DNA from 3 places in the Agarivorans sp. JK6 genome. Region 3 is predicted to be linked to each of the others. Evidence: predicted binding sites of a transcription regulator. Region 3 holds the regulator's gene; each other region holds the start of a gene.
The links. The regulator sigma-54, encoded in region 3, starts transcription at its own class of promoters, with help from an activator protein. The targets are predictions, from matches to a motif close to GTTGGCACGNNNNTNGNNT.
Positions count from the first base shown of each region.

Region 1: flgF (flagellar basal-body rod protein FlgF) is a predicted target of sigma-54. The motif match lies at 9,126-9,144, and genes of this name have one in related genera.
Region 2: xdp1 (exosortase-dependent surface protein XDP1) is a predicted target of sigma-54. The motif match lies at 6,498-6,516, and genes of this name have one in related genera.

Region 1 is NZ_CP113525.1:1,779,247-1,789,776, forward strand. Features, by position in the region: gene OV592_RS08445 (flagellar assembly protein T N-terminal domain-containing protein) at 1-395, opposite strand, end outside; gene OV592_RS08450 (FlgO family outer membrane protein) at 504-1,088, shown strand; gene OV592_RS08455 (LPP20 family lipoprotein) at 1,069-1,545, shown strand; gene OV592_RS08460 (FlgO family outer membrane protein) at 1,604-2,350, shown strand; gene flgN (flagellar export chaperone FlgN) at 2,551-2,970, opposite strand; gene flgM (flagellar biosynthesis anti-sigma factor FlgM) at 2,978-3,301, opposite strand; gene flgA (flagellar basal body P-ring formation chaperone FlgA) at 3,379-4,059, opposite strand; gene OV592_RS08480 (chemotaxis protein CheV) at 4,228-5,139, shown strand; gene OV592_RS08485 (protein-glutamate O-methyltransferase CheR) at 5,152-5,976, shown strand; gene flgB (flagellar basal body rod protein FlgB) at 6,160-6,558, shown strand; gene flgC (flagellar basal body rod protein FlgC) at 6,558-6,977, shown strand; gene OV592_RS08500 (flagellar hook assembly protein FlgD) at 6,988-7,659, shown strand; gene flgE (flagellar hook protein FlgE) at 7,692-9,029, shown strand; gene flgF (flagellar basal-body rod protein FlgF) at 9,184-9,930, shown strand; gene flgG (flagellar basal-body rod protein FlgG) at 9,947-10,530, shown strand, end outside.
Region 2 is NZ_CP113525.1:1,269,716-1,280,245, forward strand. Features, by position in the region: gene OV592_RS05985 (carbohydrate kinase family protein) at 1-312, shown strand, start outside; gene OV592_RS05990 (YbgA family protein) at 328-1,287, opposite strand; gene OV592_RS05995 (S1/P1 nuclease) at 1,361-2,158, opposite strand; gene OV592_RS06000 (peroxiredoxin) at 2,176-2,649, opposite strand; gene lhgO (L-2-hydroxyglutarate oxidase) at 2,874-4,079, opposite strand; gene OV592_RS06010 (sulfite exporter TauE/SafE family protein) at 4,233-4,991, shown strand; gene OV592_RS06015 (lipocalin family protein) at 5,024-5,563, shown strand; gene OV592_RS06020 (ferredoxin--NADP reductase) at 5,588-6,325, shown strand; gene xdp1 (exosortase-dependent surface protein XDP1) at 6,568-7,308, shown strand; gene OV592_RS06030 (tetratricopeptide repeat protein) at 7,455-10,247, shown strand; gene ettA (energy-dependent translational throttle protein EttA) at 10,302-10,530, opposite strand, start outside.
Region 3 is NZ_CP113525.1:3,978,203-3,988,732, forward strand. Features, by position in the region: gene mlaE (lipid asymmetry maintenance ABC transporter permease subunit MlaE) at 1-689, opposite strand, end outside; gene OV592_RS18315 (ATP-binding cassette domain-containing protein) at 686-1,486, opposite strand; gene OV592_RS18320 (calcium/sodium antiporter) at 1,634-2,602, shown strand; gene OV592_RS18325 (KpsF/GutQ family sugar-phosphate isomerase) at 2,642-3,607, shown strand; gene kdsC (3-deoxy-manno-octulosonate-8-phosphatase KdsC) at 3,607-4,158, shown strand; gene lptC (LPS export ABC transporter periplasmic protein LptC) at 4,155-4,712, shown strand; gene lptA (lipopolysaccharide transport periplasmic protein LptA) at 4,738-5,217, shown strand; gene lptB (LPS export ABC transporter ATP-binding protein) at 5,217-5,942, shown strand; gene OV592_RS18350 (RNA polymerase factor sigma-54) at 5,995-7,497, shown strand; gene hpf (ribosome hibernation promoting factor) at 7,522-7,809, shown strand; gene ptsN (PTS IIA-like nitrogen regulatory protein PtsN) at 7,818-8,261, shown strand; gene rapZ (RNase adapter RapZ) at 8,288-9,145, shown strand; gene OV592_RS18370 (HPr family phosphocarrier protein) at 9,132-9,401, shown strand; gene mgtE (magnesium transporter) at 9,471-10,530, shown strand, end outside.

The DNA.
Region 1 (10,530 bases), 2.2 Mb from region 3:
TGATGTTGCTGCTTTAAGAAGGGAGGGAGCAGCAACATGTTTTTGCTATAACCACTGGCTTTACATTGGCTGGTAGCAGGGAATACGTCGGCTTGTAAAATTATATAGTATTGTTGGCCGTGATTACCTTCGTCTAATACGGTTAGGTTATGCAAGGAGCCTTTAGAAACCACTTCAATTTGATCAAGCGTGAGTTGCCCGCCAGAGACTTTGCTAATGCTGGTAACAGACGCTCCCGAATACAACAGAAGCTGCTTAACCGCATCTTGGGTGGCTAAGCTTTTGGCTTGTTCAAAGTCGTTGTTTACGATGGTGGCTTGGCCCTTAGCCTCGTACCATATTGCCTGTGTCGACATGCTAATAAGCATCCCAACTAAAAGAATTATCTGTTTCATAAGGCCCTCCTATGTTTCGGAGTAAGCAATAACTATACCCAAAATAAAACGCTATTTTTTTGACTGGAACGGTTATTGCTTGGAACAAGGAAGTCGGAGGAGATTGATATGCGATATACGACACTATTTATTTTGCTGGTAACGCTACAAGGATGCAATACCAGTTTACATCATGTTTCTAATTATCCTTATGTGGAGCCGCGAGAGCAGCAAGATGCTGCTTTGTATGTGCATGTCGACAACCTGTCTCAACAGTTAACTGATGACGTGGATTTAACCGAGACTGACTCTGTGGCCATAAGTACGGTGGTGGATTTAGACAACTTGCAATCGAGCGATGGATTTGGGCGGCAAGTGGCAGAGGCAATGTTTGCCGCTTTATCGCGTGAAGGCGTCAATATGGTAGAGCCACGCCTTACTGGACGTTTGCAAATGGACCCTGGGTTCGGCGAATTTTCGTTATCGAGAGATGCAGATTTACTGAGAACTGAAATGGAAATTACCTATGTGGTGGTTGGCAGTTTTCAGCGAACAACTTCCGGTAGGCATGTGAATCTTCGTTTAGTTGAGCTATCTAGCCAAGCGGTTGTGTCGGCTGCTTATCAATTTATCCCCAATATGGCGGGGGCAACTTCACCGCGTGTGACTAGTGTAAATGGGAGCTTGCAGCGTCATGAACAATCTGTACTTTAGATCGTGGTTTATTAGTTTAGCGGTTTTGTTGTTGCTAGCTTGTACGCCAACAACCCAAGTTAAACAAGTTGAATGGACTTATGAGCCGCCGGGTGACTTTACCGTGGTTAATGCCGTTGGCTATGCGCCTATTAGTCAGCAACGTGGCGCAGACATGAGCGCTAAACAATTACGCGCAATGAAAGCCTCCAAGTTAGATGCTTATCGAGAGCTTTCTGAGCAAGTGTATGGCCAACATATCGATAGTACCGCAACTGTCAGCGATATGGTGCTTGGTAACGAGCGTTTAGCTGCCTCGGTTGCCGGGGTAATTCGTGGTGCTAAGGTGATTAATGCCTACGCGGTTGACGATGTATATGTTACTGAGTTGCAACTTGATTTCAGAGAGGTGTACCGCGTTACTATGTCAATGGCACCAACTCGCCATCTTGAGAGTCAAAAAACCGTTCATTTTTAGTAAAGATTTTACCTTTCTGGCCGATACTTAAAGCGTAATAGACGATTAAGGAAGCGACATGAAAGGTATATCTTTAGTAGCCTTGGCTACTTCAATGCTGGTGGGGTGCTCGAGTTCCCCATCAATGCAAAAAGTGGTGGTGTATGATGGCTCAAAGCATCACGCCGCACATACTCACAATGCTCACTACATGGAAGGTGTTGTAGATGAGAACGGCCAGTTGTTTTTAAGTGGAATGCAAAGCCGTTCGCTTAACCCTGCCAGCCCAGATATGAGTGACCCTGATGTTCAGCACTCACTGACCGATTATGTAAATCTAATGTCGCAACGCCTAGTCTCAAGCTCTCACTATGTGAATGCCGATACGCCTATTGGCGTGGCTTCGTTTGTTCCTTTAGATAACCTTCGCACCACTGATTTATTTGGCATGCAGCTAGCCGAAAGCTTTGTTTACGAAATGCAACAAAGTGGCTTTTCGGTAATTGATTATAAAACCACTGGTTTTATTCGCATTACCCCAGAAGGGGACTTTGTATATAGCCGCAACGTAAAAGAGTTATCTAAGCGTTTACCCATTGAATACTTGCTCGTAGGTACTTTTAGCAAATCAAATAAAGGTATTTTGGTTAACGCTCGGATCGTTGGCGCTCAATCAAAAGTCGTGGTTGCTTCTGCTCAAGAGCTTATTCCGAATGAGGTGTATCAAAGCAAAGTACCTGCGCCAGTTAAGCGAGATGGGGTAATGATTATCGAGTCGCGTAAGCAGGCCAGTAAAACTAAGATGCCGATGGGGGAGCGTGGTTAGTTAATTTCGTCTATTACTGTTATACGCAAAACCCTAGCCTTGGCTGGGGTTTTGTTGTTTTTGAATATGTAACTACTACAAGCAACATTTTTTCCATTAACAACAGTAGAGCATTCAGAAGTTCAAATTCAATTAGCTAAGGTGAACAGCTTAATGCCCAGTTAATTTGGATTATGTAGTTTCTGGAAGCGAGGGGTAACTTAAGCTTTAAAGCCTTTACCCATTCGTTGTGAACTGTGCTTTTTACCTAGTTTGTCATAGGTAGACGCATTTTGGTTTTGCAGTTGGTCAATTACGGCACTTAGCTGTTTGACTTTTTCATTGCTGGCTTTAATTATTTCGCCATTTAGCTGATTGCGTTCTTGGCATTGGGCCAGCAAACTTTTGATGGTATCTACTTGTTGAACAAATTGAGGATCTGAATTCAGCTGTTCTTTATTAGAAGACGCTGCGATCTCTTCATCGGCACTCGCTATTAGCGCCAGTGCTTGTTCTTTTTGCTCAGCAACAGCATAAAGAGCAATAGTATCGTCTTGTTCAAGAGCAACTTTTTCTTGCTCCAAAAGAGAAAGCAGCAAGGTGAGTTGCTGCTCTTGAGTATTCAGTAGTGGGGCGATCATAGGCTAATTATCCAAGCGCTTTATTAAACTCACTTTCAAAGTCACCCATTTTCTGTGCAACTTTATTGGCATCTACTTGATAAGTACCATCGGCCACCGCTTGCTTGATTGATTCGAGCTTCGAGCTTCTGCTATCTGAATCACTGAGCAAATTCTGCTGAATACGGTTTAGTTGTTGTGCTTCGTTTGTAAGCATAACTGAATCCTGGGCTGCAGCAGAACCAGCGGTTGAACGTTGTTCAGCGCTTTCTTTTGTGCCTTTGTCAGCAACTCGATTTGAGTCTAGTTGACTAGGACGGTTTCCACCTAAGTTGTTAATATTTAAAGCCATAATGGCGCCCCACAGTTAATCAATTTTTCGTATTCAATAAAGCTATCGGCTTGCTTTGGTAAAACTTTAGAAAAAAATTAAAGTTTTACCTCAACTATTCCAATCGCTTTTACTCGGCCGGTGACCAGACGCTGAGACTGATTATTTCTAACCCGAATGGTATCACCGATAGTGCCACTAGACAAAGCGGTACCTTGGGTTGTTACATTCAGCCCACCTGCATTGGCGGAGATGGTAACAGCATCACCTTTGCAAACTATGCAAATATCGCGCCCAGTTATAATTTGGTCTTTACGCATTGCTCGTCTAAGTTTAGCACCAACTAACAGCTCTAGCTCTGTGAAGTAACTGCCGCGTAAGCGATTCTCGGGTAAAAAATTAGTGGTAAGTTGCGCGTTAGTTAAGGCGGCACCTTCCTGGATGGGAGAGGCTGCTACTACCACGGCAAGCAATACTTGTTTGCGTACTGGAATATAGAGGCGCCAGTTTGCGTGTTCATCACAAGTAACTAATACACTGGTGTTTCTACGTACCTCACCATTGGCTAAACTGTAACGATAAGGCGTCGAACAGTCAGGGATCGCGATTCGCTCATCTAATTGATTAGCGGTTAGCTCAATTTTTTGACTATTGTCGTGAGTTATCTGCGAATAAACAAAATCTACTGCTGCTTTTTCAAGCTGCGAGTGCAGCTCACTAGTGTGAGCAGTAAGACTAAAACAAAATAATACGAGTGAAGCAGCAATTTTTATCAACATTTCCGATATGATACCGATAAAGCAAAGTAACAATTGGCTTTTTTGTCTATGCTTAACAAGTCGATGTTAAGCCTCTTGGTGTCAAAAAAACGACAATTAAGTTAGATTAAGCGATAGTATACAGGGGTTAAGCAAGGTTGATGCCCCTTTCTAAGGAGTGATAAGTATATGGCGGGTATTTTAGATTCGGTAAACCAGCGTACGCAGCTAGTAGGACAGAATCGCTTAGAGTTGTTGTTATTCAGGTTAAATGGGTCTCAGCGCTATGGCATTAATGTATTTAAAGTAAAAGAAGTCTTACAGTGTCCGCCACTTACCGCGCTGCCTAAACTAAATCCTGTTATCCGAGGTGTGGCACATATTCGTGGCCAAACTATTTCGGTCATTGATTTAAGTTCAGCTACAGGCGGGCGCCCAATAGAAGATGTGACCAAGTGTTTCATCATCATTTCAGAGTACAACCGCTCAGTGCAGGGCTTTTTGGTAGGCTCGGTCGAGCGTATTGTAAATATGAATTGGGAAGACATTTTGCCGCCGCCCAAAGGTGCAGGTAAGTTCAACTACCTTACAGCGGTAACAGAGGTTGAAAAAGAGCTAGTTTCTATTTTAGACGTTGAAAAGATTCTCGATGAAATTTCTCCGGTTGATACCACTGTAAGTAAAGAGATTGTTGAAGAAGCAGCCGCAAACGTTCAAATAGACAAAAAAGTATTGGTGGTTGACGATTCTTCGGTGGCGCGAAATCAAGTTAAGCGCGCGGTAACCTCCTTAGGAGTAGAAGCCTTACTTTGCCAAGATGGACGAGAAGCTCTCGAGCTGTTAACCACTATGGCTAAAGATGGTCCGATTACTGATCAAATAGCGCTGGTGATTTCTGATATTGAAATGCCAGAAATGGATGGCTACACCTTAACCGCGGAAGTACGTTCTCATCCAGATTTAAAAGGTCTGCACATAATATTACACACCTCTCTAAGTGGTGTATTCAACCAAGCTATGGTAAATAAAGTTGGCGCTAACGCCTTTATTGCTAAATTTAATCCAGATGAATTAGCTGCCGCTGTTCGTCAATCTTTATAGAGTGTGGATGCATTGAGAACCATAACAGATGATGTGTATAAACAGTTTTGTGGCTTTCTAGAGAAGCAGTGCGGAATTGTATTAGGTGACAACAAGCAATACTTAGTAAAGAGCCGTTTATCGCCATTAATGGCTCAGTACTCTGTAGCAAGCCTTACCGAGCTAGTTCAAAAAGCCATGAGCCTACGTGAGCGTGATTTACGTGCGGCTGTGGTGGATGCCATGACCACTAATGAGACTCTGTGGTTTAGGGATACTTATCCTTTTCAGTTGCTCGGTGACAAACTCTTGCCGGAGTTCACAAAGTTATCTCGGCCAGTGAAGATTTGGTCAGCCGCAAGCTCCTCTGGCCAAGAGCCTTACTCTATTATGATGACCTCACTGGAGTACCAAGCTAAACGCCCAGGAACCTTACCCATGGGGGTGCAGGTAGTGGGAACTGATATTTCACCGTCAATGCTCGAGCATTGTAAGCGTGGTGAGTATGACACTTTAGCCTTGGCGCGTGGTTTATCGCCAGAGCGTAAGCGTCAGTTTTTTGAAGCGACTACCGACGGCAGATTTAGAGTTAATGATAAAGTCCGGAAAAATGTAAGCTTCAGACCACTTAATCTCTTAGATAGTTACGCTTTAATGGGTAAATTCGATATCATTTTTTGTCGTAATGTTTTGATTTACTTTAACGCTGATGTGAAATCGAAGATCCTTAATCAGTTTGCTCAAGCATTAAACCCTAATGGTTATTTAATGTTGGGAGCCTCAGAGTCTATTACCGGCTTGACCGATCGTTTTAATATGTTGCGTTGCCATCCCGGCATTGTTTATCAACTAAAATAAGCTAAACCCGAAGCGGCAGTAAATGGCAATAGTTGCCGCTTTACTTGCCGCTAGCATCACCCTGCCACTGTTATCTAGCATACCAATACAACTAAGTTCCTTAGTTAGCTGAACAAAAAGCGTCAAAAAAACTCTGGCACAGCTCTTGCTAAATATTCTTCGTAGAAGTGTAACGAGGTGTATATGGCAATAACATTTGATAAAGCATTAGGCGTTCATCAGCATACTGTAGGTGTAAGAGCCCGCCGTTCTGAGGTAATTGCAAGTAACATTGCTAATGCTGATACACCTAACTATAAAGCACGAGATATAGATTTTAATAAAGCATTTGCTGCCGCTAAAAGTAAGCAGGGGGGTGGAATGCACATCACTAATGAGCGCCACATCAGCGGCGGTAACAGCCAGTTTGCCGAACTAGGTTTTCAAGTGCCAGATCAACCAGACACCGGTGACGGTAATACCGTTGATGTACAAAAAGAGAAAGCTGCATTTATGCAAAATGGCCTGGAATATCAAGCAGGTATTAACTTTCTTTCAAGCAAGTTTAGTGGCTTACGTAATGCAATTAAGGGAGGTCAATAATGAGCTTTTTTAATGTTTTTGATATTTCAGCTTCGGCCATGAAAGCGCAGTCGGTACGTTTAAATACCACTGCCAGTAACCTAGCCAATGCCGACAGTATTAGTTCAAGTATCGATCAAACGTATCGAGCAAGAAAACCAGTGTTTGAGGCTGAGTTAAATAAAGCATCTCAAGCACAAGTTGAATCTGCACAAGTTAAAGTAGCGGGCATAGTTGAATCAGATGCTCCGTTACGTAAAGAGTATTACCCAGAACACCCTATGGCTAATGAAGAAGGGTATATCTTCAAGCCAAACGTCAACGTTATTGAAGAAATGGCCGACATGATGAGTGCTTCTCGCTCCTATCAGGCCAATGTTCAAGTAACTGAAGCTGCGAAGCAAATGCTAAATAGCACGCTCAATCTGGGTAAAAGTTAAGGAGTAGCCAGTGTCTACTATTGATCCGTTACAAAATAATTATTGGCAACCAGAGTCGGTTGTTCCAGAGAGCAATAATAATCAGTCACTAGGGCAAGAGGATTTCTTCTCACTGCTTACTACTCAGTTGCAGTATCAAGATCCCAGTAAACCTGTTGATAACGCCGAGATGATTGCGCAAATGGCGAGCTTTCAGACTTCCGAGGGGATTGCTGAGCTTGGTACTAAGTTTGACACCATGAACTCGATCATGAATTCATCGGCTGCCTTGCAGGCGTCAACTTTAGTGGGCCAGAAAGTGTTAGTCCCGCTAGATTACGGACATAACGGTGGTACTGGTTTTGACGGTGTAGCGGTAACTGGTGCAGCAACAACCAATGTAAAAGTTTCGGTCGAGAACGCGGCGGGTGAAGTCGTCAAAGTTATCGACTTAGGTGAGGGAAGCGGCAACATGCCATTCTCTTGGGACGGCACCGATTCCAATGGGAATCCAATGCCAGAAGGTAAGTACAACATTAAAGTTAATGGTGTTCAGGGCGGTAAAGAGATCAGTTTACCCACCGCAACATATGCAAGCGTAGGTAGCGTGAGCTTAGCGGGTGGCACATCTGGCGTAGTCGTCAATTTAGAAGGCTTAGGTGGCATTGCAATGAGCGATGTTCTCGAAGTAGCCAAGGCCTAACAAAGAATAGTAAAACGATAGGAGATTGAGAGATGTCATTTAATATCGCTCTAAGCGGCATCAATGCCTCGCAAAAGGATCTTGACGTAACGGCGAACAATATTGCTAACGTCAACACCATTGGTTTTAAAGAGTCGCGTGCTGAGTTTGCCGATGTGTATGCAACATCGATTTTCTCAAATGCTCGTACCGCAGTAGGTAATGGTGTTAAAACTGTAGATGTAGCTCAGCAATTCCACCAAGGTAGTCTTAACTTTACCCAAAACGCTTTAGATATGGCGATTAGTGGCGAAGGCTTCTTTGTTACCGCATCAGACTTAACCACTCAAACACGAGAGTTTACTCGTGCGGGTGCGTTTAAGTTAAACGCTGATAACTTTATTGTTAACTCGCAAGGTCAATACCTACAAGGTTATACCGTGAACAACAGCGGCACGCCTTCAGCGGTGAGTATGGCTGCAACCAGCGCAATTCAAATTAGTGCTGAAGTAGGTAACCCTACCATGACTAGCCAAGTTGATATGAGTTTTAACTTGCCGTCGAGCGGTACTACTCATGATATAGGCGATTTCGACCCAACCGACAGCAATACCTACACGTCTGCCACGTCGGTGACGGTGTATGATTCGCAAGGTGGCTCTCATGTCGCTGAGACCTTCTTTATTAAAGATGACACCACGGCAAATACTTGGCACAAGTTGATATACATTGACGGCCAACCAGTAGATGTAGCTGGTGGTACTGCTAATACCCCTAATGCTGGTAACGCTAACCCCACCATTCCAGCATCTGCAACCTTAACTTTTGATAATACTGGTGCCTTAGCGTCAACTGCTCCTGCTATTATTGAAACCGTTGCTTTGGGAACGGCTCCACCAAACGGCCCTGGTGGCGTATGGGACCCAGTAACGGGTTCTGTAGATCCAACGCAAACTATTACCTTTAACTTAAATGGCCCAACTCAGTATAACTCAGCCTTTGAAGTATCTAGTTTGTCGCAAGATGGTTCTACCGTTGGTAAATTGACAGGTATTGATATTGGCCCAGATGGTTTGGTTGTTGCCTCATACAGTAATGGTCAAACAACCAATATTGCTAAAGTATCGGTCGCTAAATTTGCTAATAACCAAGGTTTAGCGCAAATCGGTGATACTTCATGGCAGCAAACCCAGTTAAGTGGTGAAGCGATTGCCGGTGAAGGTAACTCGGGCACATTTGGTAAAATCAACTCTGCTTCTTTAGAGCAAGCTAACGTTAACTTAACGGAGCAGTTGGTTAATTTGATTAGTGCTCAGCGTAACTTCCAGGCTAACTCTCGTGCTTTAGAAGTTAACTCAACGCTACAGCAAACTATTATTCAGATACGTTAATAGCCAACTAGCATCTGATCAAAAAGGCAGCCTTGGCTGCCTTTTTATTTTATTGATTTAATTGCGTTTTTCCTTGTTGTTTCTCATTCTTTATCTTCTGGCATTCTAATTGCTTTGTTTCCTTTGAGTCAGCTAATTGACGTAGGAAATAGATATGGACCAACTACTTTATATATCGATGACCGGTGCAAAACAAAACATGCACTCGCTCGCGGTACGTGGTAACAACCTTGCAAATGCAAATACCACAGGCTTTAAAGCTGATTTAGAGAATGCACGCTCTATGCAGGCTTTCGGCCCAGGCATGCCATCTCGGGTATTTGCTATGACCGAGCGCCCAACTCAAAACTTTACCGATGGTCTGTTAAAAACCACTGGTAGGGATCTAGATGTGGCGATTAAAGGTGAAGGTTGGATTTCGGTCCAAGACAAGGATGGTAATGAAGCGTTGTCTCGAAATGGTAACTTTACCATTTCAGCAGCTGGTGTTTTACAAACCATGCAAGGGCAGCCCGTATTAGGTAATCAAGACGCGCCAATTATTATTCCCCTACCTGTTGAAAAGCTAGAAATTAACGAAGATGGCACCATTGAAATTAGGCCAGAAGGCGCACCTGCCGATGCCCTGGAAGAAGTTAACCGAATTAAGCTAAGCAATCCTTTTGCTGGCGAGTTAACTAAAGGCGATGACGGTTTATTTCGTGCCACTAATGGTCAACCTTATCAGCCCGATGCCACCGTTGAGTTGGTTAAGGGAGCGCTGGAGGGCAGTAACGTGAACCCAGTGCAAGAAATGACACATATGATCAGCATGCAACGTCAATTTGAAATGCAAATAAAAATGATGAAAACCGCTGAAGAAAACGAAAAAGCAACCAACAACTTGTTGCGATTAAGCTAGGTATAAGGAGCGTATTATGCATCCCGCATTATGGATCAGTAAAACTGGCTTAGATGCCCAACAAACCAACGTATCGGTTATTTCTAATAACTTAGCCAATGCCAGTACTGTCGGTTACAAGAAAAGTCGCGCTGTATTTGAAGACTTGCTTTACCAAACGATTAACCAACCGGGTGGTCGTTCGTCTCAGAACACGACAATGCCATCGGGCTTAATGATTGGTGCTGGTGCTAAAGTTATTGCCACTCAAAAAAACCATGATCAAGGTAATGTGCAAACTACCGATAACGCTTTTGATTTGATGATTGATGGGCGTGGTTTCTTCGAAATTTTGATGCCCGACGGTACAACAGCTTACACCCGTAATGGCCAATTTGGTCTTAATGATGAAGGCACAATTGTGACGCCTGGCTCTGGCTACCCCTTACAGCCAGAAATTCAAGTACCAGAAGATGCACAGAGCTTTACCGTAGGTGAAGACGGCGAGGTAAGTGTTCGCTTACCTGGGCAAACAGACAGCCAAGTTATTGGCCAAATCACCATTACAGATTTTGTTAATCCTTCTGGATTAGAGCCTCGTGGTCAAAACTTGTATTTAGA
Region 2 (10,530 bases), 2.0 Mb from region 3:
ATTTGGCAGTTGGTGGAGCGCTATCACAACTCGGTTATTGTGATGGGATTAGGCAGCAACGGTGCTTTGCTGTATACCCAACAGGCAAATTCCATTCAACATTTTCCCGCTACAACAACGCGACCCGTGCTTAATACTATTGGTGCTGGTGATGCGTTATTTTCATGTTTTTTACATTACTACTTGTTAGAGAGTAACCCAGAAAAAGCGCTCAGCCGGGCGATGGTGTTTGCATCTTACAAAATTGGAGAAGCGGGCGCTGCTTCAGGCTTTTTAAGCCATCAGCAGCTAGAAGACTTTGTTTCTAAGTAGCTGGAAGTCGTAGCCTTATAAACTGTAACGTAGCTTTAGCTCATTGGGATGAGGGGCTAGGTAAGCTTGCTTAGCAACGTAGTGGTTCGGATGTTCTCGTAAGTAGTGCTGAATAAGGCTAATTGGCACCAGCAAAGGCAATAAACCTTCGCGATATTCATGAATACGTTCGGCCAGTTCTTCACGTTGTTGGGCAGTGATTTCTCGCTTAAAGTAACCCTGCAAGTGTTGTAATACATTACAGTGGTTTTTACGGCTGCAGTTATGTTTCAAAATCTCCATAAAACCTTTGATATAACTAGCGAAACCTTCTAGGTCTTGATTGCTGCCAATGTTGGCTAATAAGGGGCCCAGTTCGCGGTATTTGGCAGGGTGGTGCGCCATCAATAAGTATTTATATTTAGCATGAAAATCCTGCACTTTAGCGACGGTAAAACCTTCGTGCTCAAGCGTTTTCCATTGGTGATAAGCAAACACGCGATTAACAAAGTTTTCGCGCAGCACGGGGTCATTTAAACGACCGTCTTCTTCAACTGGCAATAATGGATAAGCTTTCATTAATTCGGCCGTAAATATACCAACACCATCTTTGGTAGCGTTGTTTTTGGCCGGTGAATAAACGCTGACTCGTTCCATACCGCAGCTAGGAGACTTTGCACATACAACGTAACCGCTATGATGGCTAAGCTGTGGTAAGCGGCGTTTAGCGTATTGTTGCATTTTTTCGGTAACATCAAAGCTGCCGTCACTGGCTTGAATGCTTATAACGTCTTCTTGCTGAACTAAACGAATGGTTTTTCTTGGGGTGCCCATGCCTATAGCCATTTCTGGGCAAGTGGGTTCAAAATCAAAATACTTGGCTAATTCGATGCGACAAAAGCGCGATTGTTTGTGTCCGCCATCGTAGCGCACTTCTTCACCTAATAAGCAGCTACTAATACCTACAGAAATTTTGTCGCTAGAAAATTTATTCATGCTGTCAGCTCCTTCACATTATATTGAGTATAACGTTGCTCAAACAATTAGGATCACTTAGAACATAGCATTTCTATAGCTTGTTATTAAATATATGATTTAGCTTGCCGGCTAAGCGTTTGCCGGCACGAACAATTTGTAGCTCTAAAGTGGGGCGATGTTGGTTTGCGTAGTTATCGGATAAGTTTTTATCGCCAAATTGATAAACAGCCGGTAATAGTTCACGGCTTTGATTTAGCCATTCTTCATAGTGAAAAAGCGGGTCGTTGCTAGGATATTGGCGCTGAAGTTGCTCGGCATATTTGCCCAAAGACAGCTTGTTACTATCAAGTAGTTGGCTATCCCACACCCGATGTAGATTTGAGTTTTTTCCATACCACCTAACTGAAACCTTATTACCGCCCCGATCGCTTGCGTAGCCTACATGCAAGGGTTGATGAATGTCACCGACAAAGTGAATATAAAACTTTAGGGCTTGTTGGCGCTCTAAATTACTTATATTCGGCTGCTTGAGCTGCTGTTCAAAATACTCCAGTTGGCTGAGTACATCTCCTTTGGGGTTTCGCTGGCTTTGCTCAAGTGACTGCCCTTTGGGAATATTAATGTAGTGCCAGGGGCCTGTGTGCTTCCAAGCTTTTTGTTTTCTCGCATAGTCTGCCCATGTCGCAAGTACCACCATGCTCTTGCCATCAAGTATTTGTTCGATGTGTTTTTGGCTTTGCGGGTCGAGTTGTTGCTGGGCAATATAAGCGATTAGTTGATGCCCTTTCATGCCAAAAGCTAAACAACTTTGAGACAGTGACAATAAGCAGATAAAAACAATACTAAATCGCACTGCCATTAGATGTTGAGCATTTAGACGACTTAGCATTGCTAGTTTATTGATGTTTATAGTTGACTAAGAACATGTTCGGCCTTGCTCACCTCAAAGGATTTAGGTGGTTCTACATTTAGCTGAGTAACCGTTAAGTTATCAATTATCATTGCGTAGCGCTGCGAACGAACCCCGCCAAAACTGGCGGTGTCCATATCTAAGCCTAGTGCTTTAGTAAAACTGGCATCGCCATCGCCCAACATCAGTATATTTTCTGCGTTTTGCGCTACGCCCCAGGCTTGCATAACAAAGGCATCATTCACTGAAACACAGGCAATAAGATCTACGCCTTTGGCTTTTATTTCGTCAGCCAGTACCACGTATCCGGGGAGGTGGGCTTCAGAACAAGTGGGGGTAAACGCACCGGGTACTGCAAATAGAACCACCTTTTTGCCCGCAAACAGCTCATGGCTGGTGTGATTCTGCATACCTTGTTGATTAAGTTCTGCTAATGGGGTGTCTGGAATAACTTGCCCTAGTTCTATCATCTTGCACTTCCTAGTAAGTAGTGAAATCAAGCTGTTGCTTGCTTAGACGTTTTAGCCTAGGGGGGAAAAGAGCTTAGTGCAAGTGGCGTTGCAAATAACAATTATAAGCTTCGCAATAAGGTGTTTAAGCTCAGTTTGTTGATAAGAGATAGCCAAGCTTAATGCCGCTTAAACTAAAAAGAGCAGCCGATTGGCTACCCTTGTTAATAGCTAAGCTTAGTGACTTACTTCGATGGACTTAAATCTTGCTCTAGCTTATCGCAAATATACCTACCAATTGGGAAAGCGGAAGTGGCCGCGGGTGAGGGCGCATTACATACGTGTAAGCTACGCGGGCTGCTTGCAAATAAAAAGTCGTGAACCAAGGTTCCATCTCTTAACACTGCTTGAGCCCGAATGCCGCTAGGATAAGGGCGAAGGTCATGTATGTTTAAGCTAGGGCAATATTTTCTTACCCGCTGTAGATATCCTGATTTAAACATGGAGTCTTTGGTTTCGCTGAGACCGCTACGAAAATGCTGTTTAGCCACTTTCCAAAAACCCTTGAAACCGAGCATTTCCTTGGTATCGGCAAGGCTAAAGGACCCCTTGTTGTAACCCTCTCTGGACCAACCTTGTACGGCGTTGGGACCAACCGTCACACTGCCATCTATCATCTTAGTAAGATGAACACCTAAAAATGGTAAATCAGGGTTAGGGATGGGGTAAATAAGGTGTTTAATCAGTTGGTTATGACGAGGTTGTAATTGATAGTATTCGCCTCGATAAGGAACAATTTGAAAGTCGATATCTAGCTTAAGCATGTTGCATAGGCGGTCGGCCATCAGCCCTCCGCAGGCAATAAGGTATTGGCTACTGATTTGACCATGCTGCGTATCAATCAATATCTTATCGGTTTGTTCGCTCAATCCTGTTACTTGGTGAGACAGCAAAATTTCGCCGCCCGCTTGTTGAAATAACTCGGCCAGTTTTTGGCAGATTTGAGGATAACTAACGATGCCGGTGTCTTTTACTTGCAAAGCACCTAAGCCAACGATGTTAGGTTCTATTTCCTGCAGTTGTTTGGCGTTAAGCGGTTTTACCTTAATGCCATTCTGCTCACAGCGTGTGGCGAGCGCCTGCATATCACTCAATTCTTGTTGATTAGTGGCCACGAGTAGCTTGCCGCATTGCAAGTAGGGAATGTCGTGCTGTTGGCAAAAGCTGATGGTGTCTATTAAACCCTGCTTACAGAATTCGGCTTTTAGGCTGCCTGGCTGGTAGTAAACGCCAGCATGAATTACGCCGCTGTTATGGCCTGTTTGATGAAAGGCGAGTGAAGATTCTTTATCTAGTAGCACTACTTTGGCGCTAGGTTTTCGCTTAATCAGTTCTAAAGCGCTGGCAAGGCCTACGATGCCTCCACCAATAATGCTGTAATCGTAGTTCACTGAACCATTCCTTTTACTACTGATATCCATATAACGTTAAGTTTATTCTGGCATAGAAAAATCTCAGCTTAGACTAAAGATAAAAATCTGCTACTGAATAAAGCTTGCGTCAGTGATAAGGTCAAACTTACCAAAGGGCTAATGAGGCGCTAAATGGATTTCACAATTTATCATGGATTGTTGTTACTCACAGTAGGGTTATTTGCTGGAGTTATCAATACCTTGGCGGGAGGGGGATCGAATCTAACACTTCCTGCGTTAATGGTAATGGGGATGCCAGCAGAGGTTGCAAATGCAACTAATAGGGTGGGTATTTTTTTGCAGTGTTTAACCGGGGTACTGGGCTTTAAAAAACACGGTAAATTGGATACTGATGATGTCGCCCCGATTTTATGGCCAACCTTAGTGGGTGGTTTGGTTGGCGCAGTAGCGGCCTCTTATGCTCCTTCGTGGATCATTAAATATTTGTTGCTTGGCGCTATGCTGGCGATGGCGGCATTAATGCTAATTAAACCTAGTGTTGTTGCTCCCGAGGCAGGAACTGAAGCGCGTAAAATGAAAGATACTCCCTCGGCTAAATGGAGCTTGGCTATTGCCGGTTTTTACGGCGGTTTTGTACAAGCTGGGGTCGGATTTATTTTGGTTGCCGCGTTGGCTGGGAGTTTGCGCTACGATTTAGTCAGGGCTAATGCGCTTAAGTTAGTATGTACCATTGCTTTTACTAGTGTGGCCTTGGTGGTGTTTATTGCACGGAACCAAGTGTTATGGCTACCGGGGTTGGTATTGGCCATAGGTTACATTATTGGCGCACATTACGCGGTTAAATTTGCCATAAAAGCCGCCGCTAATACGCTTAAATGGTTTTTGTTTGTGATGACCTTAGTAGGCTGCATAGCCGCATTGTGGTTTTAGATCTTATAGCGGCAAATTAATAGGAAGGTAGTATGCAAAAAGTGTTAATTATCATTGCTATGCTAGCATTGAGTGCTTGCAGTTCTAAGCCTGAAGGTATTGAACCTGTTCAGAATTTCAATCTAGATAAGTACTTAGGCACTTGGTACGAAATCGCCCGCTTGGATCATTCATTTGAGCGCGGCATGAGTCACGTTACTGCGACTTATACTCTGCGTGATGACGGCAAGGTATCTGTTCTTAATAAAGGCTTTTCTGAGCAAGACCACCAGTGGTTTGAAGCAGAGGGTGTAGCACAGTTTGTTAGTGAGCCTGATGTTGCACACTTGAAAGTGTCATTTTTTAGGCCATTTTACGGCGCTTACGTGGTGTTTGCTTTAGACGAAAAAGACTATCAATATGCTCTAGTGGCAGGACCAAACCGAGATTATTTGTGGTTGTTGGCTAGAAGCCCCGAGCTATCTCACGCCATTCGTACCGATTTAGTACATCAAGCTAAAGAGCTTGGATTTGATACTAGCGAACTGATTTTTGTAGAGCACCACGGTGACGTGATAGCGTCAAAAGAGTGAAGACGTTTTACAACAGGAGCAACTATGTGGACTGAAGGTAAAGTAATTCAACGTATTGATTGGAACGATGAACTGTTTTCCTTGCGCATTAAAGCAGAGATAGATCCTTTTGTGGCGGGGCAGTTTATCAAGTTGTCTGAAATGCGAGACGACAAGCGTATTGCCCGTGCTTACTCGCTGGTTAACCCTCCCAACACAGACTATTTAGAAATACTGGCTATTAAGGTGGAAGATGGGCTGTTGTCACCCAATTTACACTTATTGCAAGCTGGCGATAGCATCGAAGTTTCAACTGCAGCGGCAGGGTTTATGGTACTAGACGAAGTCCCTCCCGCTAAGCACCTTTGGTTGATTGGAACGGGCACTGGAATAGGCCCATTTTTCTCAATGTTAGAAACTCCAGAGCCTTGGGAGCGGTTTGAAAAAATTGTGCTGGTTTACGGTGTACGAAAAGCTAAGGATATTGCTTATCAAGAGCTGATTGATAAGTACTTAAATGAGCAAGCGGATAAATTTGTCTTTCAAGCCATGGTAACCAGAGAAGATTGCGTCGACGCACTCAGGGCCAGGATCCCAGCTGCACTGGAAGCGGATCAACTAGAGGATGCAGTAGGGCTTAGTCTTAATGCACAAGACTCTCAGGTGATCATGTGTGGTAATCCGCAAATGATCACTGATGCTCAAAGCATACTTGAGAATAAAGGCTTAAAGAAAAACCTTCGACGAAAGCCAGGGCAAGTAACGGTAGAACGCTATTGGTAGTGTGTTTTTTGAGCGTAAATGTTACTCTTTCGGATAGAAGTTTTGTCACTTATTTGATGCATTGATTAGTAATAAGCACAAAAACTCAGCAATTGTTGTCGGTATTTTTTACAATATGACAATAATAATTTAAATCTATTATTTAAGTTGCTGTATATAAAGAGTTATTTATCTTGGCTTGCTTTTTGCTTTAATCTGCTTAGTGATATTAAAGATATACATACTGCTATTTTGGGGGCACTGTGTTTAAACAAATTTTATTAGTAGCAAGTTGCGCGGTTTCGTTGTCTGCTTTTGGCTCAACGCAAACATGGGACTTTAGCACATTTACCGAAAGCGGAAGCGGTGATGGTAATACCTTCAGTGGTAACGGTCTTACTCTTTCTGGCTGGTCTAATACCGACGGTGGTGCTCAGAATATCGAAAGTGGCGAGCTAGATTACGCAAACGGTTATGGTTTAACCTTACAAAACCGTGATGAAGGTGATGGCTCTCCAGACCATGCAATCGACAGCTACAACAATCGCGATTGGAAGAAAGATTATGACATGGTTTTACTTAGCTTCGATGAAGCAGTAAACCTTGCTGGTTTCTCGTTGGGCTGGGCTAAAGAGGGTCGTAACAGGGAGGCTGATGTAACTGTATTAGCATACTCTGGTAACGATACTCCTACTTTAGCTGGTAGTAACTGGGGAGATGTGGCAAGTGCTTGGTCAACTGAAGCTCAGGTCGACGATGCTAACTCATACGCATATCAATCAATCAGCTCTAGTGCTTCTTCTAAGTATTGGCTAATTGGTGCATATAACCCAATCTTTGGAGATATGGGTTTCTCAACCGCTAACGATGCATTTAAGTTGGCCGGTGTTAAAGCTAATAGCCCTCAAGTACCCGTAACCAGCGTACCAGAGCCTGGCACAATACTAATGTTTGCAGCTGGCTTATTTGGCATCGCATTACGTAGCAGAAAGCGCCAAGCTTAAACCAATACTTCCTTTTCCTGTTTAATCAAAAATACGAAATACTCTGTATTTCGTATTTTTTTGTCTTTTTTTTACTACCTGTTCATTAGATACTGTTTAAGGCTTAATTGACTAGCCCTTGAAGCAACAAGGAATTAGCTTTGATAATGAACAAATTTTTAGTAGCTCTGTGTTTACTGTGTGTAACAAATCTTAGCTTTGCTGATCAGCAGGCTAACGAGTACGAACTCGCCGTTAAAGCCTTTCATAGTGGAGAAGAGAATGAAGCCTTCATCCATTTAAAAAATGCACTAAAAGCTAATCCTGAACACCTTTCCTCAAAGCTACTGCTCGCCAAAGTTTACTTTAACGCAAATAACTTAGGTTCTGCTGAGAAACAATTAGAAGAAGCCTTAGCCTTGGGAGCTGACATCAATCTGGTATTACCACTGCTTGGCAATATCCTACTGTTGCAGGGGAAAACTAACGAACTGCTTGCGTTTGAAGAGCGAATTAATGAGTTCTCTAAGCCGAGTTTGTTTGAGTGGAAGTTATTGCGTGGTCGAATCTATTTGAAAAGTGCTCAACCAGAATTAGCACGCAATGAATTTGAGCAAGCGACTAAACTTATGCCGAATAAGCCAAGTGCGATGAATACCTTGGCAACCTTATATTTAAGGCGAAAAGAATATGTACTTGCAGAACAGTGGATAGACCGCTCATTACAAATAGCCAAAAATAATGAGAGAACATGGTTGTTGAAAGGGGATTTAGCAGCGAGTCAGAACAACTTACCCCTTGCCTTGGAACATTATCAAACTGCTTATCGACTTGATCCTCAAGACCCAAAAATCTTGCGAAGCCTAGTGATGACTCACCTTAAACTTAATCAGACTGAGCAAGCTAAACGCTACTTAAAGATAATCCAAGAACAAACACCCAACGATCCCACAGCGATACTGATTGGTGCTACTTTGTTTGCCGGTGAAGACAATACCGAAATGGCCGAGCGAGCCTTAGCGGATTTATCTCAAAAGGTTTCTGCGGCAGAAACTCAGGAACTCACCGATGCAAATACTTTGCTGTTTATTCAAGGCGCATCGGAGTTTATTTTGGAAAACGACGAGAAAGCCCAACAGTACTTGAGCCAGTACTTGCGTCAAAAGCCTAGTGATCTCGGGGCTACCCGAATGCTTTCTAAACTCTACCTTCGTAATAATGAGCCTTACAAGCTGCAGTTACTTTTGCAAGATAACTTCGATTACATTATTCGAGATTTAGGCTTATCGGTGCAATTGGTGTATTTGTACATCGACGCTGGAAGACTACGTGTCGCTCAACAAGCTTTTGAGCAAATTAGAGCCTACCATAGCGATTCAAATTACATGGTGATTTTGGATGCTGAATTGGCTCGGGCAAGTGGTGAATCCGAGCGGGCCTTAAGTTTGTTGGAAGAGCTTCCTTTTACCGAGGATAACGGGCCGATAAAGTGGTTACAGTTAAAAGGCGAATTAGCTTTAGAACTGAACAAGTTTGACCAAGCTAGCCCGGTAATTGAGAGTTTAATTGCCAGAAACATAAACAATGCTAATGCGCAAAATTTAATTGCTGCTTATTACATTAAAACTGAACAAGCAGAATTGGCACTGCGTTATCTTGATGAAGTGTTAGCAACCAACCCCAATAATGTAGGTGCTAGCTTTAACAAAGCGGTGGTCTTGAGAGCGCAGGGCAGCACTGACGAAGCACTACAAATCTTAGACACCTTGTTAGCAGTAAACAAACAACACACGCCAAGTCACCTTTTGGCTGCTCGCATTCACCTTGAGCAAAAAAACTATCTAGAAGCGACTGAACAGCTCGATAAAGTTTTGCTATACGAACAAGACAATCGCCAGGCGCGCGAGCTAAAACTTGATACGTATATGCAGACAGCACAATGGTCGAATGCCTTAGCCGAAGTTGAGAAGCTAAATCGAGAGTATATTTTGAATGAGCGTTACTTAAGTGCTTATGCAGAAATTCTTATTCGATTAGAGCGATACGAAGACGCAGACTACCCCTTAGGTTTATTGGACAGTATTTGGAAAGAGCAGCCAAATAAGTTAATAGGCTTAGCCAGAATGCAAGCCCAAGCCAAGCAGTTAGCAAATGCCAAGAGCTCTTTATTAAAGTCTCATCAGTTGGCACCGAAAAATATGTCAACTTTGATCCTGTTAACTAAAGTAGAACTGGAACAAAATGACTTGGAAGCTGCGGAAAAGACAGTTGAAGATTTAGCCAACAAATTTGGTGAAAGTAGCCAGCTGTTTCTCTTGCAAGGCGATATTCAAATGCGCAAAAGCCAAAAGGAACAAGCGCAGCAAAAATACAGTAAAGCTGTAGAGTTGAATACATTTAATCGAGAGGCGGTAGTGCGTTTGTATCAATTGGCTAAACAAGGCATTGCCGATGATGCTTTTCATCAACAAATGGAAGGTTTAGTTACTACTGCTGCAGAGTTGGCTTGGCATAAACGTATTTTGGCCGATAGCTATTTACACCATAAGCAGCTTGTTAAAGCTCAACAACACTATGAAGACTTGCTCGCCTTGCCAGCACTAAAGCAAGATCCCGGTATTTTGAATAACTTAGCAAATATCTACTCTGGCCAAGACTTAGATAAAGCTTATCAAACCGTTGCACAGGTAGTAGAACAAGGCGCTAAAAACGCAGCTATTTTGGACACTATTGGGTGGATTGAAGTACAGCGTGGCAATGTTGACCAGGGTTTAGTTTACTTACGAGAAGCCTACACAATGAATGCATCAGATGCCGCGATTCGCTATCACTTGGCATTCGCTCTTAGTAAGTTGGGGCGCAAGGCCGAGGCTAAAGCGGAAGCAGAAGCAGCAGTGGAATTAGATCAGCAGTTCTCTGAGTATGAAGACGCTAAAGCATTATTGGAGAGCTTAGGCTAAGCTCCTTGGAGGAATAAAAAAGGCCACTTAAGTGGCCTTTTTTGTTGCTCTTACTTAGCTAATACGTTTGTATTTTATGCGGTGAGGCTGAGCGGCTTCTTCACCAATGGTTTCTTTTAACCAGGCTTCGTACTCGGTAAAGTTACCTGCATGGAAGTTTACTTGCCCTTCGTCGCGGTAATCTAGAATGTGAGTTGCGATACGGTCTAAGAACCAGCGGTCATGCGAGATAACCATAGCACAGCCAGCAAATTCCAAGAGTGCATTTTCTAGCGCGCGTAGT
Region 3 (10,530 bases):
CTAATTCCCTGAGCGCTCGGCATCGCATCGTAGCCATTAAATAACGCCACCCAAACTACTGTTATAGCAAACACCGCGCTTTTAATAATGCCATTGCCAATGTCTTGACCAAATTCAATTGAAGCTGCGGTAATTGACCAAAAGCTGCCGTTATCCACTCCAAGCCACTCAACACCAACCAAAAATCCGCCCCATATACCTACTAGGTTGAACATTAAAGTAAGCAGCGGCATGGCAATAAAACCAGCCCATAAACGTGGAGCAATTACCCGTTTAAGTGGATCAACGGCCATCATTTCCATACTCGAAAGCTGTTCGGTGGTTTTCATCAAACCTATTTCAGCCGTTAAAGCTGAGCCAGCCCGACCTGCAAACAACAATGCTGTAACCACTGGGCCAAGCTCGCGTAACAGCGACAACGCCACCATAGGACCAAGACTAGTCTCGGCGCCAAAATCTACCAAAATGTGGTAGCCCTGTAGGGCGAGAACCATGCCGATAAATAGACCGGAAACCACAATAATAGGCAGAGACTGCACACCTACTACGTAAATCTGGCGGATAGTATCTTTAAGTAATTGTTTGCTTGGTAAACATAGTAGAGCATGCCAAAGCATTAAGCTGGCACGCCCTAGCGCACCAATACGTAATAAGGTGTTGCGGCCTAAGGCCACAATAGCATCAATCATAAACTCGCCTTTAATGCTTGCGCGTAATCTTCAGCAGGATAGTGAAATGCCGCGGGTCCATCAGCCTGACCTTGCAGGAATTGGGCTAAACGAGGGTCTTGATTATTGGCAATTTCTTCAACCGTCCCTTGTGCTAGAACACTGTGGCCATCAATAACAAAGACATAATCAGCAATGCTTAGCACCTCATTCACGTCGTGAGAAACGATGACTGAAGTGAGTTGCAGGCTTTGATTCAAACCTTGAATAAGCTTAATCAGTACCCCCATCGAGATAGGATCTTGACCAACAAAAGGTTCATCATAAAGAATAATTTCTGGCTCTAAAGCAATCGCACGAGCTAGCGCCACACGACGCGCCATACCACCAGATAAATCGCCAGGCATTAACTCGGCTGTTCCGCGTAGGCCTACTGCCTGCAATTTCATCAACACTAAGTTACGCAGCACCGGCTCGGGTAGCTTGGTATGTTCACGCAATGGAAAAGCAACATTTTCAAAAACGTTCAGGTCGCTAAATAAAGCGCCACTTTGAAACAACATGCCAATACGTTTACGCAATTTGAACAAATCACTGCGCTTTAGTTGATGAACATCTTGGCCATCAATCAGCACTTGGCCAGCAGTCGGCTTTAACTGACCACCAATTAATTTAAGTAGTGTTGTTTTGCCAATTCCACTAGGCCCCATAATGGCTGTCACTTTGCCGGTTGGGATATGTAGGTCTAAGCCATCAAAAATGACTTTATCACCGCGTTGAAACGCCAGTTGTTTTACTTCAATCAAACTATCCGCCACTCCGTGAGCAATCTTGATTGGCCAAGGCAGACATATTATTGAGATAATTGCTTACACTCAAGGCTAAACTCTTCCCTTTTACCGGGAAAATGCCGACAATGCCTCGATTTTTTTACATCGCGGATATTTTTTAATTTAAGGACTTGCATGCTAGTTGAATGTTTATTGTTAATTGTTGGCTTAGCATTATTGGTATGGAGTGCCGACCGTTTTGTTTTTGGTGCGGCTGCTATCGCCAATAATTTTGGTTTATCACCAATGATTATTGGCTTAACCATTGTGGCCTTAGGTTCGTCGGCCCCCGAAATTATGGTTTCTGCCACCGCATCTTTAGAAGGCAAAATGAATACCGCGGTGGGTAATGTCATTGGCTCTAATATTACCAACATTACCTTAGTACTAGGTTTAACTGCGCTGCTCAAACCCTTGCTGGTATCTTCTTCTACTCTGTTTAGAGAACTACCGATGGTGTTAGGTGCTACTGCAGTAGCGGGCTGGGTATTACACGACCAACAACTGGGTTACCTTGAAGGGGTTGTTCTACTTATCTTATTTATAGCGCTTATGGCCTACTTAATCGTTAACTCCCTACGCCAACGTAATAGCAACACCGTAGACCCAATGGTTGAGGAAGCTGAGTCGGAAGTCCCTAATGACGTGCCAACTGGTAAAGCATTGTTTTGGTTAGCGGTAGGTATGGTGGTGCTACCTCTTAGCGCTGATTTATTAGTGGGCTCGGCCTCCGAAATTGCCCGCTACTTCGGTATGAGTGACCTCGTTATCGGCTTAACCATTATTGCCATCGGCACCAGTTTGCCAGAGCTAGCTGCTTGTATCGCAGGCGTGATAAAAAAAGAAGACGATTTAGTTTTAGGCAACATTATTGGTTCTAACCTTTTCAATATTTTGGCTGTATTGGCGGTACCAGCCATGTTGGCGCCAGGTCCTATCGACGCCAACGCTGCGGGCCGCGATTTTTATGTGATGATGGGTGTAACCGTGGTGCTGTTTGTAATGGCCATGGGTTTTGGTAAAAGCCGTAAGATATCTCGATGGGAAGGCGGCTTATTGTTAAGCGGCTTCATAGGCTACCAAATGCTATTATTCTTAGCATAAGCCGCTGTTGTCACTAATTTTAAAACTAAGGGGAAGTGAGTGTCATTTGATTACATCGCTGTTGCTAAGCGAGTACTAGAAATTGAAAGCTTAGGTATTGATAACCTTCACCAATATATAGACCAAGAATTTGCGGCTGCCTGCGAAATGATACTGGCCTGTAAGGGCAAAGTTATCCTCACAGGCATGGGTAAATCAGGTCATATTGCCAACAAAATTGCTGCCACCTTAGCATCTACTGGCACACCCGCTTTTTTTGTCCACCCTGGCGAAGCCTGCCATGGTGACTTAGGCATGATCGCCGCCGACGATATCGTATTAGCTTTGTCTAACTCAGGCGAATCTGAGGAAATATTGTCTCTTTACCCGGTGTTTAACCGCATTGGTGTGCGCTCTATTGCCATGACTAGTAACCCCAACTCATCCATGGCAAAGCAGGCCAACTATCACTTATGCATCTCAGTGCCACGTGAAGCGTGCCCCTTAGGGCTAGCACCAACAGCAAGCTCTACTGCCACCTTGGTAATGGGCGATGCTCTAGCAGTTGCTTTATTAGAAGCTCGTGGCTTTACAGCCGACGACTTTGCCCTGTCCCACCCAGGCGGAACCTTAGGCAAAAAACTGCTACTCAGTGTGAGCGACTTAATGCTAACTGGGGAACAAATTCCGCTAGTAACAGTCGAACAAACTATTCGCGAAGCGCTATTCGAAATCACCGCCAAAGGTTTAGGCATGGTGGGAGTACTTGATTCCAAGCAGCAGCTGGCCGGCATTTTTACCGATGGCGACTTGCGACGTATCCTTGATCAGCGCATCGACATTCACGATACCCAAATTGGCCAAGTGATGACGCAAAACCCCAAAGTAATTGACAACAATTGGCTAGCTTTTGATGCCTTAAAATTGATGAAAACCAAGTCTATTAACGGTTTGTTTGTGCTGAACAATAAAGCCGTTGTGGGTGCATTTAATATGCATACCTTATTACAAGCTGGAGTTTACTAGTGACAATTAACACGCCCTATGGCGCGGTAAGCCAAAGCAATTTTGACGCGGCAGCAAAAATTAAACTTTTAGTTTGCGATGTAGACGGGGTTTTCTCAGACGGTCGCATTTATATGGGCAATGACGGAGAAGAACTTAAAGCCTTTCATACCCACGACGGATTTGGCATTAAAGCGCTACTGAATATCGGCGTCGAAGTCGCTATCATCACCGGCCGCCAATCTAATATTGTGCAACAGCGTATGCAGGCTTTAGGAATTACTCGTATCTACCAAGGCCAACAAGACAAACTCGTCGCCTACCAGCAAATGCTTGAACAATTGTCATTAGCTTCTGAAAACGTAGCCTATATTGGCGATGATGTGGTCGACACCTCCGTAATGCGCGCCTGTGGTTTAGGTGTAGCCGTGCAAGATGCTCATCCCTTGTGTAAACAAAGTGCCAACTTTATCACCCAAACCCGTGGCGGTTTTGGTGCGGTTCGAGAGCTTTGCGATCTAATACTGCAAGCAAAAGGCGAGCTTGATAATGCTCAAGGTATGAGTGTATGAATCGCCCAACCTGGTTCTTTGCGAGCTTATTCATCTTAGCCTTGGTGCTGTGGCAGCTGAGTCCTTCGGAAACTCAGCAGCTAAGTGCTAAACGCGAAGCCAGCAAACCAAACTTTGTTGCCGAAAAGCTCTACAGCGTGAGTTTTGGCGAAGACGGCAGCCCGCGCTATCGGATCTACGCTGAGGAAATGGAGTTTTTTGAACAACTTAAGCACACAACTTTTGCTCAACCAAAGATCTTAGTGTACCCAGATCCAAGCCAACCTGTATGGCAAATTGTGGCCGATCACGCTACAGTACAGCAGCAGCAAAACGTCATTTTAAATGACAATGTAGTAATTAAAAATTTAAGCCGTGGCGAGTATGTTCGCGACTTAATAACCGAAAAATTGGAGATCGACCTGCAAACAGAAACCATGAGCAGCGATCAACCTGTTACCGTTTATGGCCCTTCATACGAACTGTATGGCGTTGGCATGGACGGTGATTTAGCCAACGAAATAGTGACTTTATTAGATGATATCGAAGCGGTTTACCACAACCCACAAGAGTAAGTTAGCACTTGCAGCTAGCTTGTTTATGCTTTCTTGGGGTTCACAAGCACTAGAAGACGACTTCAACAAACAAATTATTGTTGATGCTGACCGCCAGCAGGTCAATATCAAAGAAAACCGAGTTACCTTTTACAATAATGTTGTGGTGACTCAAGGCTCGATTAAAATGCACGCCGAAGAACTCAGTGTTATTGGTAGCGAGGAAAAAGGCAGCGAAGTAATGATCGCTAAAGGCGAACCAGCAACGTTTTATCAATTACTTGATAGCGGCAAGCCAATTGAAGCTGAGGCTAACGAAGTGCGTTACGACCTAAAAACCCAAACGCTAACACTCACTACCAATGCTCAACTCAAACAAGAAGAGAGCTTGGTAAAAGGTAAAATGATCAAATACAGCATCAACAAACAAGAAATGGTGGCACAAGGCGACGAAAACAGCCGTGTAACTACTATTTTCCTACCGCAGCAGCTTGACGAACTAACGCCCAAGGAAGACCAGCAATAATGAGTACCCTAATTGCTGAAAACCTAGCTAAAGCCTATAAGGGCCGTAAGGTCGTTAAAAACGTTAGTCTAAATGTAGAAACCGGTAAAATTGTTGGCTTGTTAGGTCCCAATGGCGCTGGCAAAACAACCACTTTTTACATGGTGGTGGGTTTGGTGCCTCGTGACCAAGGCCGAATCCTCATCGATGATGACGATATCTCTAGTACAGCGATGCACACTCGTGCACGTAAAGGCATTGGCTACCTTCCGCAAGAAGCGTCTATCTTTCGCCGCTTATCTGTGGAGAAGAACATTCTTGCCGTATTAGAGACCCGAAAAGACCTCGATAAAGAGCAACAAATTGGTGCGTTAGACGACCTTCTTGAAGAGTTTCACATTGGCCATATTCGCAAAAACCTAGGCATGAGCTTGTCAGGTGGTGAACGCCGGAGAGTTGAGATTGCTAGAGCTCTAGCCGCCGCACCTAAGTTTATTTTGCTTGACGAACCCTTCGCAGGGGTAGATCCTATTTCTGTTATCGATATTAAAAAGATCATTGAACACCTACGTGATCGCGGTCTAGGTGTACTAATTACCGACCACAATGTTCGAGAAACTCTCGATGTTTGTGAGCATGCCTATATCGTTAGCCAAGGCGAATTGATAGCCTCAGGAAAGCCAGAAGAAATTCTCGAAAACGAACATGTGAAACGAGTTTATCTCGGAGAACAATTCAAGCTATAGTTAAAGTGCAAGTTTAAAAAAAGACAATAAGAAGAAGGAACAGCGGTAGTTAATGAAAGCATCTTTGCAGTTGCGTCTTGGTCAGCAGTTAACCATGACCCCCCAGTTACAACAGGCCATTCGCTTACTCCAGCTTTCAACACTGGATTTACAGCAAGAGATTCAAGAGGCTCTGGAAAGTAACCCTCTGCTTGAGGCGGATGAGTCTCACGCCAGTGATAGTGACGCAACCGACGCTAAATCTGCCAACGAGAAGTCTACCGAGGCCGAATCCACTGCGGACATAGACAACAGTCAAATTGAAGCAGGCGATGCCATTAACCAAGAAACTGTTTCTGACGACCTTCCTGTTGACTCTACTTGGGACGATATCTACAGCGCCAGCTCTGCCCCAGCCAGCTCATCTGGCAGCGCCGTGAGCGATGACAACGATATGTTGTTTCAGGGCGAAACTGTCGACTCTTTACAAGACCACTTATTGTGGCAAATGCAACTCACTCCATTTAGTGAAGTAGACCAAGCCATTGCTTTAGCCATTATTGATGCGGTAGATGAATCGGGCTACCTCACCCAAGACTGTGAGCAGCTACTAGAAGGCTTACGTTCAAGCGATAACAATGACTTAGATGTAGAGCTAGATGAAGTAGAAGCAGTACTTAAACGCATCCAACATTTCGACCCCGTTGGTATAGCAGCGCGCTCGCTGCAAGAGTGTTTACTAATCCAATTAAGCCGTTTTGCCGAAGACACACCTTGGCTAAATGAAGCCAAAGATGTAGTTTCAAATCACATAGATGTATTAGCTAATCGCGATTTTCGTCTATTAGCCCGCAAAACCAAACTTAAAGAAGACCAGCTACGCGAAGTCATGCGTTTGATTCATACGCTTGAACCTCGGCCTGGTAACGCGGTTGAGCCTAATCAAGCCCAGTATGTTATCCCGGATGTATCGGTTGTAAAACGCCAAGGTCGCTGGGTTGTAGAACTCAATCCAGATGCAATGCCTAAGTTGCGTGTTAACTCCCACTATGCATCTTTAAGTAAAACCTCTACCAACGCTAACGATACCCAGTTTATTCGTAGCCACTTACAAGAAGCCAAGTGGTTTATTAAAAGTATCGAGAGCCGCAACGAAACCCTATTAAAAGTATCCAACTGCATTGTTCATCATCAACAGGCGTTTTTTGAGTATGGCGAAGAAGCCATGAAGCCAATGGTACTGAACGATGTTGCAGAAGCTGTAGAAATGCATGAATCCACCATTTCCCGGGTAACCACCCAAAAATTCATGCATACACCTCGCGGCATCTTCGAGCTTAAGTATTTCTTTTCTAGCCATGTGGCTACCGATGGCGGGGGTGAGTGCTCATCAACCGCTATTCGTGCATTAATCAAGAAACTGGTAGCTGCCGAAAATACCAGTAAACCACTCAGCGACAGCAAAATTGCTGATATTTTGGCAGATCAGGGGATCAAGGTGGCAAGACGTACGATTGCTAAATATCGTGAGTCTTTAGCAATTCCACCTTCTAACCAACGTAAGAGCCTTATCTAAGGCCACTAAAAGGGGAAGATATCTATGCAAATTAACCTTACTGGACACCACGTAGAAATAACTGAATCTTTGAAAGAATATGTCCACACCAAGTTTGCCAAACTCACCCGACGATTCGATCAGATCAATAACGTTCACGTCATCCTCAACGTAGAAAAACTGAACCAAATTGCTGAAGCCACATTACATTTAAACGGCGGCGAAGTATTTGCAACCTCTGAGCATTCTGACATGTATGCCGCCATCGACAGTCTGATTGATAAACTTGATCGCCAAGTCATCAAACATAAAGAAAAACTTAACAAACGTTAGCCACCCCCATGCAACTAAATAAAGTACTTAGCTTGGACTGCACCCAAAGTGCAGTTCAATGCTCTTCAAAAAAACGCGCCCTAGAAATAGTAAGCGAACTGGCCGCCAAGCAGCTTGATACCACTACTCAATGCATTTTTGAAAGCTTGTTAAATCGAGAAAAAATGGGCAGTACAGGTATTGGCCAAGGCATCGCTATTCCTCATGGCCGTATCGACAATCAGCATCAAGCCACAGCGGTTTTCTTGCGTTGCGATCCCCCTATTTCCTTCGATGCTATAGATAACAAGCCGGTAGACTTGGTATTTGCATTACTAGTACCCGAAGATCAATGTAAGCAACATCTTAATACTCTAGCTCAAGTAGCTGAAAAACTTAACGATAAGCAAATATGTAAACAACTTCGTTGTGCACAAAGTGATGACGAATTGTACGACATCATGGTAGCCTAATACTCTAATCAGCCTTAGGGATTATCATGGAACTGATCATCGTTAGTGGGCGCTCGGGTTCAGGTAAAACCGTCGCCTTAAGAGTATTGGAAGATCTCGGCTACTATTGCGTCGACAACTTGCCGGTTGTGCTTTGGCAATCACTTATCGACAACTTAAAAAAAACCTATTCTAAAGTAGCCATTAGCATTGATATTCGAAATCTTCCCGATGAGCTATCACCGGTAGGACAGCTAATACGAGATGCAGGACCAGACATTAATCTATTAAGCATTTTTTTAGATGCTAAAGATGAAGCGCTGATCCGTCGCTACAGCGAAACACGCAGGGTACACCCGCTTAGCCAAAGTAATTTATCTTTAGCAGAAGCGATTGAATCAGAAACCGAGCTATTAGCTCCCATTTCTAGAAATGCCGATTTGCGTATCGATACTTCCCGTTTATCGGTACACGAGCTAAGCGGCTTGATTCGCTCACGCGTTACTGGTGACCAACAACAACAGCTAATTTTGGTGTTCGAATCCTTTGGATTTAAAAATGGCGTGCCTAACGATGCCGACTACATGTTTGATGCGCGTTTTTTACCTAACCCACATTGGCAAGAGGAGCTGCGCCCACTTACCGGCTTAGATAAAGCCGTGCAAGAATACTTGGCTGCGCAGCCTTTAGTTAGCCAATATATCGAACAAATTAGCCAGTTATTGCAATCTTGGTTACCGCATTTAGAAGCTAACAACCGTGCCTATTTAACCATTGCGATTGGCTGTACTGGCGGACAACACCGCTCGGTGTATGTGGCCGAGCAACTTGCTAGCCTCTTTAGCGCTCATCGAAAAGTACAACGACGCCACCGAACTTTGGAACATCGCCTTGAAGCTCACTAGACAAGTAGTAGTAAAAAACAAATTAGGCCTGCACGCACGTCCTGCCACCAAGTTGGTTGAGCTGGCACAGCAATTTGACGCTGAGCTGAGTATTATAGATGGTGAGAAAACGGCTTCTGCTGCCAGCGTTATGGGTTTACTGGTGCTAGCCAGCGCGCAAGGAAGTACGCTAACCATAGTATCTGAAGGTGCAGACGCAGAAGCCGCTCTAGATGCGGTTCAAGCCCTAGTAGAAGCTAACTTCAACGAAGAATAAATCTATACGCAATAAAGCCAAGCTACTATTAGCAAGCAGCACATAACAAAATAACAATAGGGATCGCTTATGCCAGAAGAGATGGAGTTAAACCCTAATCAGCACAAACGCTTACAGGAGCTAAATCAAGCCCTCGACAGTGGTATGTTCGTGCATGTTAGGCGCATGCTTCATCAAATGCCTCCCTGTGACGTAGCACTATTACTAGAATCTAGCCCACCAGCAGGGCGTAAAGTATTATGGCAACTTACCGACCCCGAGCAACATGGTGAAATTCTCGAAGAGCTAAACGAAGATGTAATGGAAGGGGTACTTCAGTTAATGGCACCAGAAACACTGGCCGCCGCAACTGAAGGCATGGACACCGACGACATCGCTTATGTACTAAGAAGTCTGCCCGACAGCGTGTACCAAGAAGTTCTTGAGCAAATGGATGGTCAAGACAGGCACCGTGTAGAAGCGGCTCTAGCTTACCCTGAAGATACTGCTGGCAGTATCATGAATACCGATACCATTACCTTGCGAGCCGACGTAAGTATCGATGTGGTATTGCGCTACTTACGTTTACGTGGCGAACTGCCAGAGGCTACCGACGCCCTGTACGTAGTTGACGAAGATGACTTGCTACTGGGCGATATTCCTTTATCTACTCTGCTTACAGTAAGCCCCAACGTTAATGTTCGAGAAGTAATGGATGGGAACGCAGAGACCATCCATGTATCTATGGATGAAAACGACGTAGCAGCATTATTTGAACGCCATGACTGGATTTCGGCTCCGGTAGTTGATGAACAAGGCAAACTGCTAGGTCGGATCACCATTGATGATGTGGTCGATATTATTCGCGAAAATGCTGAACACAGCATGATGGGTATGGCGGGCATGGACGATGATGAAGATACCTTTGCCCCAGTAGTTAAAAGTACCCAACGCCGCACCTTTTGGTTAGCAGTAAACCTGTGCGCTGCCTTAGTCGCGGCCTCCATCAGCAATATGTTTGAATCTACCCTAGAGCAGTTAGCCACCTTGGCCATTTTAATGACTATTGTACCCAGCATGGGAGGAATCGCAGGCAATCAGACCCTTGCTTTGGTTATTCGTGGTTTAGCCGTAGGTCATATTGGTGAAG